3 regions of the Streptomyces sp. NPDC051578 genome follow, and region 3 is predicted to be linked to each of the others. Evidence: riboswitches for the same ligand, from Rfam matches in the RefSeq annotation. Region 3 holds a riboswitch; each other region holds the start of a gene.

Region 1 (2,259 bases), on a different contig from region 3:
GGGGTGAAGGGGCGGGCGATCTCCGGCACCGTGCCGGTGGCCAGCAGCTCCGCCATCACGTCGCCGGTGAGCGGGGTCAGCAGCACCCCGTTGCGGTAGTGCCCCGTGGCCAGGTGCAGGCCGGGCAGCGCGGTCGGGCCCAGCAGCGGGGCGTTGTCGGGGGAACCGGGCCGCAGCCCCGCCCGGGTCTCGGTCAGCGGCAGTTCGGTGATGCCGGGCACCAGCTCGTGGGCGTCGCGCAGCAGCTCGTAGACCCCGCCGGCGGTGACGGTGGTGTCCCAGCCCAGTTCCTCACTGGTGGCGCCGACGACGAGTTCGCCGTTCTCGCGCGGCACGAGGTAGACGTGGCTGCCGCGCACGACCGCCCGTACGGTCCGGGACAGGAACGGCGCGTACGGGGCCGGCACCGTCAGCCGCAGCACCTGGCCCTTCACCGGCCGCACCGGGACCTCCGCCTCCGGCGGCACCCCGGGCAGCTGCCCGGAGAGCGAGCCCGCCGCCAGGACCGTCTGGCCGGCGCTGACCTCCGTACCGTCGTCGAGGAGCGCCCCGGTCGCCCGGTCGGCCCTGACGAGCAGCCGGGCCGCGCCCGCCCGGTGCACGGTGACCCCGGCGCGTTCGCAGGCGGCCAGCAGCGCGGCCGCCAGCCGGCGCGGATCCACTTGGTGGTCCCCGTCGACCCGCAGGCCGCCGCGTACGCCGGGCGCCAGCATGGGCTCCAGACGGCGGCACTCGCGGCCGGTCAGCCACTGCGACTCCAGGCCGCAGCGGCGCTGGAGGGCGTGCAGCTCGCGCAGGTGGAGGCGGTCGTCGGAGTCGAGGGCGACGGCGAGGGTGCCGCAGGCGCGGTAGCCGATGTCCATGCCGCCGCTCGCCTCGCCGAGCTCGGCGGCGAACTCCGGGTACCGGGCGGCGGAGGCGAGGTTCAGCCCGAGCAGGGTCTCCTCGCCGTAGTGCAGTTCGGTGACGGCGGCGAGCATGCCGGCCGCGACCTGGGCGGCGCCGCCGCCGGGGGACGGATCGGCCAGTACGGTGCGCAGTCCCCGCCGGGCCGCCCGCCAGGCGGTGACCAGGCCGATGATGCCGCCCCCGATGACGAGGACGTCGGACCCCTTCGGGGATCCCCTCCGAGATGAGTGCATGGGCGTCCAGCCCCTCCCTTCGCCGGCATGACCCGGATCAGGTTCGTACGGTCGGAGGCCGGCCAGCCTCCCTCTCAGCCCGGTGCGCCCGGACTCCCGCGATAGGTACGGTGGCCAGACTAACCCCGGCGCGCACCCCGGGTAAGGCTGCCACCCCCCGCCCTGTTCCTGATGAAACGTCAGATGATTAGGCTGGACGGCGTGAGCGAGCAGACGGAACAGACCCAGAGCGGCGTCGTCATCGTGGGTGCCGGAATGGCCGGGGTGCAGACCGCGGTCGCCTTGCGGGAACAGGGCTTCACCGGCCCCGTGACCCTGCTGGGCGCCGAACCCCACCAGCCCTACGACCGGCCCCCGCTCTCCAAGGCGGTGCTGCTCGGCAAGGCCGAGGACTCCGCGTTCGACGTGGACTTCGAGGCCCTCGGCATCGGGCTGCGGCTCGGTGTGGAGGTCACCGGGCTACGGGCCGGCGCCCGCGAGGTGGACACCGAGGCGGGTCCGGTCTCCTACGACGTCCTCGTCCTGGCGACGGGGGCGCGCCCGCTGACCCTGCCGGGCTCCGACGGCGTCCCGGGCGTGCACCTGCTGCGCACCCTGGACGACGCCGCCCGGCTGCGGCCCGTGCTCGCGGAGGCGCCGCCGGTGGTGGTGGTCGGGGCCGGGTGGATCGGCGCCGAGTTCGCGACGGCGGCCCGGGAGGCCGGCTGCCCCGTGACGGTGGTCGAGGCGGCGGAGCGGGTGCTCGCGGGAGCCGTACCGGCGGAGGTCGCCGAGCCGATGGGGCGCTGGTACGCCGAGGCGGGCGCGGAGCTGCTGACCGGGGCGCGGGTGGCCTCCGTGGAGGAGGGCCGGGTCCACCTGGCGGACGGGCGGACGCTCCCGGCGGGCGCGGTGGTCGTCGGCATCGGGGCGCGGCCCGCGACGGACTGGCTGGCGGGCTCGGGGGTGGAGCTGGGCCCGGACGGGTCGGTCACCGCCGACGCCCACCTGCGGACCTCCCTGCCCGGGGTGTACGCCGTGGGGGACTGCGCGTCCTTCCCCTCGGCGCGCTACGGGGAGCGGCTGCTGGTCCACCACTGGGACAACGCGCTCCAGGGGCCCAGGGTGCTCGCGGCGA
Region 2 (2,259 bases), on a different contig from region 3:
TGCCGCCCGCCTCGTTCTTCGCTCCCTTGAGCAGGCCCGCGAACTCGACCTGGCGGAAGCAGGTGCCGGTGGAGACGCCCGTGGGCGCCTCGGCCGGCTGCGGCTCGCCGTACAGGACCTCGACCGGCGGGCTGGAGGCGTAGGAGACGACCAGCGGACGGTCGCCCTTGGCCTTCTTGCCGCCGGCGGAGCCGGAGAACCGCTCGTTGTAGGCCTGCTCCCAGCCGTCGACCACCTCGACGCCGTTGGCCTTGAGCTTGCTCCAGTAGTCCTTCCAGCCCTCGTCGCCGTACTTGCCGACGGAGGCGAGGAGGAAGCCGAGGCCCGGCGAGGAGGTCGCGGCGTTCTCGGTGACCAGCAGGTTCTTGTACTCGGGCTTGATCAGGTCGTCCAGCGTCTGCGGCGGGGCGAGCTTCTTGTCCGCGAAGTACTGCTTGTCGTAGTTGACGCAGATGTCGCCGGAGTCCACCGGGGTGACCCGGTGCTGCCCGTCCAGCACGAACCCGGGCTTGACCTCGGTGAGACCCTTGGCCTCGTAGGGGGTGAAGATGCCGTTGTCGAGGGCGCGGGAGAGCAGCGTGTTGTCCACGCCGAAGAAGACGTCGCCGCGGGGCGAGCCCTTGGTGAGGATCTCCTGGTTGAGGGCGGCGCCGGCGTCGCCGGACTTGAGCACCTTGACGGTGTAGCCGCTCTGCTGCTCGAACTCCTTGAGGACCGGCTCGCTCACGGCGAAGGAGTCGTGGGAGACGAGGGTGACGGTCTTGGACTTCGGCGCGCCGCTCGCGCCCGCCGCGGGCTCGCCCTTGCCGTCGCCGCAGGCGCCGAGCGTGGTGACGCCCAGCGCCGTCACGAGCAGGGCGCCCGCGAACTTCTTGGTGGTGCTCACTGGTGAATTCCTCCTGGGATGTCCAGGAGAAGACGCGGCCCTGCCCGGCGCTCGGTGGAGCGGTCGCCGGGCAGGGCGCAACAGCTTGAGTGAATGACCGAACTTCCTACCCCGAATGACCGGGGCGAGGTTCAGAGGGTCTGCGGATGACGGTTACCGCACTCTCAGCGCTGTGGCGCTCCCCTGTCGGAATATGCAATTGGTTCGGCCACAGGGTACCCCGTGGCCGGTTCGGCCCCCAGGAGAGGCCGCGGACGTGCGCAGGCTACCGCTCGGACGCGGCGAGCTGCCCGCACGCGCCGTCGATCTCCTGGCCGCGGGTGTCTCGCACGGTCACCGGCACGCCGTGCCGGGCGATCGCCTCGACGAACGCCTTCTCGTCCTCGGGCCGCGACGCGGTCCACTTCGAGCCGGGCGTCGGGTTGAGCGGGATGAGGTTGACGTGCACCCGCTTGCCCTTGAGCAGCCTGCCGAGCAGGTCACCGCGCCAGGCCTGGTCGTTGATGTCGCGGATCAGGGCATACTCGATCGAGACCCGGCGGCCGGACTTCTCCGCGTACTCCCAGGCCGCGTCCAGTACCTCGCGCACCTTCCAGCGCGTGTTCACCGGCACCAGGGTGTCGCGCAGCTCGTCGTCGGGGGCGTGCAGCGAGACGGCGAGGCGGCACTTGAAGCCCTCGTCGGCGAAGCGCAGCATGGCCGGGACCAGGCCGACGGTGGAGACGGTGATCCCGCGCTGCGACAGGCCCAGGCCGTCGGGCTCCGGGTCGGTCAGGCGGCGGATGGCGCCGACGACGCGGTTGTAGTTGGCCAGCGGCTCGCCCATGCCCATGAAGACGATGTTCGACAGCCGGGCCGGGCCTCCGGGGACCTCGCCGTCGCGCAGGGCGCGCATGCCGTCGACGATCTGGTGCACGATCTCGGCGGTCGACAGGTTCCGGTCGAGCCCGGCCTGGCCCGTGGCGCAGAACGGGCAGTTCATCCCGCAGCCGGCCTGGGAGGAGATGCACATGGTGACCCGGTCGGGGTAGCGCATCAGCACCGACTCGACGAGGGTGCCGTCGTGCAGCTTCCACAGCGTCTTGCGGGTGGTGTCGTCGTCGCACGAGATGTGCCGCACGACGCTCATCAGGTCGGGCAGCAGTTCCTGCTGGAGCTTCTCCCGCGAGCCGGCCGGGATGTCGGTCCACTCGGCGGGGTCGTGGGCGTAGCGCGCGAAGTAGTGCTGTGAGAGCTGCTTGGCCCGGAACGGCTTCTCGCCGATCGCGGCGACCGCCTCGCGGCGTTCGGCCGGGGTCATGTCGGCGAGGTGCCGGGGCGGCTTCTTCGCTCCGCGAGGGGCGACGAAAGTGAGCTCTCCCGGAACGGGGCGG
Region 3 (2,259 bases):
GACGACCGAGTACTGGAGGTCCCTGGGAGCATCCGGCGCATAGGCCACCACCACCTCCTGGCCGTTCGCCAGCTGCCGAGGGGCCCCCGGCTGGACGATCTCCACGAAGGTGCGGCCCTTGTCCGGGCCGGTACCGACCTCGACGGTCGCCTTCTTGCACGCGCCGGTCTGCTCCGCCGTGGCCTCCCGTCCCGACGGGGTCGAGGTGTCGCCGGTGGCCGGGACCTGAGCGGCGTTGACGGACTTGCAGTCGACACTCGCCAACGCGACGACCTTGCCCTGCTGCGTCTGCCGGTCGAAGCCGACGCCGGTCCGCTCGTGCGAGGGGGCCCCGCCCGGCCAGAGCACCACCATCCCGACGAAGACGGCAGCCGCGAACGGGATCAGCACGGCGGCGATGACCTTGCGCAGGTGCAGGGAGACGGGAGCCGCCGGACCGTGCCCGTGGCTGTGGGAATGTCCGTGAGCGGAGCCGTGGGAAGGCCCGTGGCCATGCCCGTCGTGCGCGTGCTCGTGGTCGCCGGGACCACTGGGCGTGGAGGGGCTGTTGGGAGGTTGCGGCGAAGACGTCACCGGCCGATCATCGCAAGAGATGAGGGGGCCCACTGTTCAGCACGCCACAGATGACGCTAGCGTGGTGCCTACTTTGCACAACGCGGGAGCTCGGAGCACCGGGCTGAGAGGGCGCTGATCACCGTACGCACGCCGGAAGGCGGGTACGGGAAGAGGCTGCGTCGACCGCCGAACCTGTTACCGGGTAATGCCGGCGTAGGGAGATAGGTCTCATGACCATTCAGGACGCACGCACGCCTGCCGTCAGCCAGGACGCCGACGGCCAGACCGCGCGCCAGCCGGGCTGGCACAAGGGATACGTGGCGGGCTCCCGCCCCGACATCCGGGTGCCGGTCCGCCAGGTCCACCTCACCAACGGCAAGGACGTGACGCTCTACGACACGTCCGGTCCGTACACCGACCCCCAGATCGAGACCGACGTCCGCCGGGGCCTCGCCCCGCTCCGCGAGAACTGGATCATCGGGCGCGGAGACACCGAGGAGTACGCCGGACGACCGGTGCGCCCCGAGGACGACGGCATCAAGCACACCTCGCCGCGCGGTGGCCTCAAGAACCTCGACGCGGTCTTCCCGGGCCGCCCGCGCCAGCCCCGCCGGGGCCGTGACGGCGCGGCGGTCACCCAGCTCGCGTATGCCCGCCGGGGCGAGATCACCCCGGAGATGGAGTACGTGGCGATCCGCGAGAACGTCTCTCCCGAGGTCGTGCGCGAAGAGATCGCCGCAGGGCGCGCCGTACTTCCGGCCAACGTCAACCACCCGGAGATCGAGCCGATGATCATCGGCAAGCGGTTCCTGGTGAAGGTCAACGCCAACATCGGCAATTCCGCGGTCACCTCCTCGATCGAGGAGGAGGTCGACAAGATGACCTGGGCGACCAAGTGGGGCGCCGACACGGTCATGGACCTCTCCACCGGCCGCAACATCCACACGACGCGCGAGTGGGTGCTGCGCAACTCCCCGGTCCCGATCGGCACCGTGCCGCTCTACCAGGCGCTCGAAAAGGTCGACGGCCGCGCCGAAGAGCTCACGTGGGAGATCTACAAGGACACCGTCATCGAGCAGGCCGAGCAGGGCGTCGACTACATGACGGTCCACGCCGGCGTGCTGCTGCCGTACGTGCCGCTCACCGCCCGGCGCAAGACGGGCATCGTCTCGCGTGGTGGCTCGATCATGGCCGCGTGGTGTCTTGCCCACCACAAGGAGAACTTCCTCTACACGAACTTCGAGGAGCTCTGCGACATCCTCGCGACGTACGACGTCACCTACTCGCTGGGTGACGGTCTGCGTCCCGGTTCCATCGCGGACGCCAACGACGCGGCCCAGTTCGCGGAGTTGAAGACGCTGGGCGAGCTGAACACGATCGCCAAGCGGCACAACGTCCAGACCATGATCGAGGGCCCGGGGCACGTCCCCATGCACAAGATCAAGGAGAACATCGACCTTCAGCAGGAGATCTGTGAGGAGGCGCCGTTCTACACCCTCGGCCCGCTGACCACGGACGTCGCACCCGCGTACGACCACATCACCTCGGGCATCGGCGCCGCGATGATCGCCTGGTGGGGCACCGCGATGCTCTGCTACGTCACGCCCAAGGAGCACCTGGGCCTGCCCAACCGGGACGACGTGAAGACCGGTGTCATCACGTACAAGATCGCAGCGCACGCCGCGGACCTGGCGAAGGGGCACC

What was found. A riboswitch is a leader RNA that binds a small molecule or an ion and turns the genes downstream of it on or off. The one in region 3 is predicted to bind thiamine pyrophosphate.
Region 1: linked by a shared signal. The riboswitch ahead of thiO (glycine oxidase ThiO) and the one ahead of thiC (phosphomethylpyrimidine synthase ThiC) in region 3 are both predicted to bind thiamine pyrophosphate.
Region 2: linked by a shared signal. The riboswitch ahead of ACIA6C_RS05250 (thiamine ABC transporter substrate binding subunit) and the one ahead of thiC (phosphomethylpyrimidine synthase ThiC) in region 3 are both predicted to bind thiamine pyrophosphate.

Annotation. Positions count from the first base shown of each region.
Region 1 is NZ_JBITDH010000001.1:322,625-324,883, reverse strand. It holds gene thiO (glycine oxidase ThiO) at 1-1,142, opposite strand, end outside; TPP riboswitch at 1,140-1,252, opposite strand; gene ACIA6C_RS01475 (NAD(P)/FAD-dependent oxidoreductase) at 1,344-2,259, shown strand, end outside.
Region 2 is NZ_JBITDH010000001.1:1,181,957-1,184,215, forward strand. It holds gene ACIA6C_RS05250 (thiamine ABC transporter substrate binding subunit) at 1-886, opposite strand, end outside; TPP riboswitch at 972-1,081, opposite strand; gene rlmN (23S rRNA (adenine(2503)-C(2))-methyltransferase RlmN) at 1,152-2,259, opposite strand, start outside.
Region 3 is NZ_JBITDH010000004.1:157,913-160,171, reverse strand. It holds gene ACIA6C_RS19830 (YibE/F family protein) at 1-573, opposite strand, end outside; TPP riboswitch at 646-792, shown strand; gene thiC (phosphomethylpyrimidine synthase ThiC) at 786-2,259, shown strand, end outside.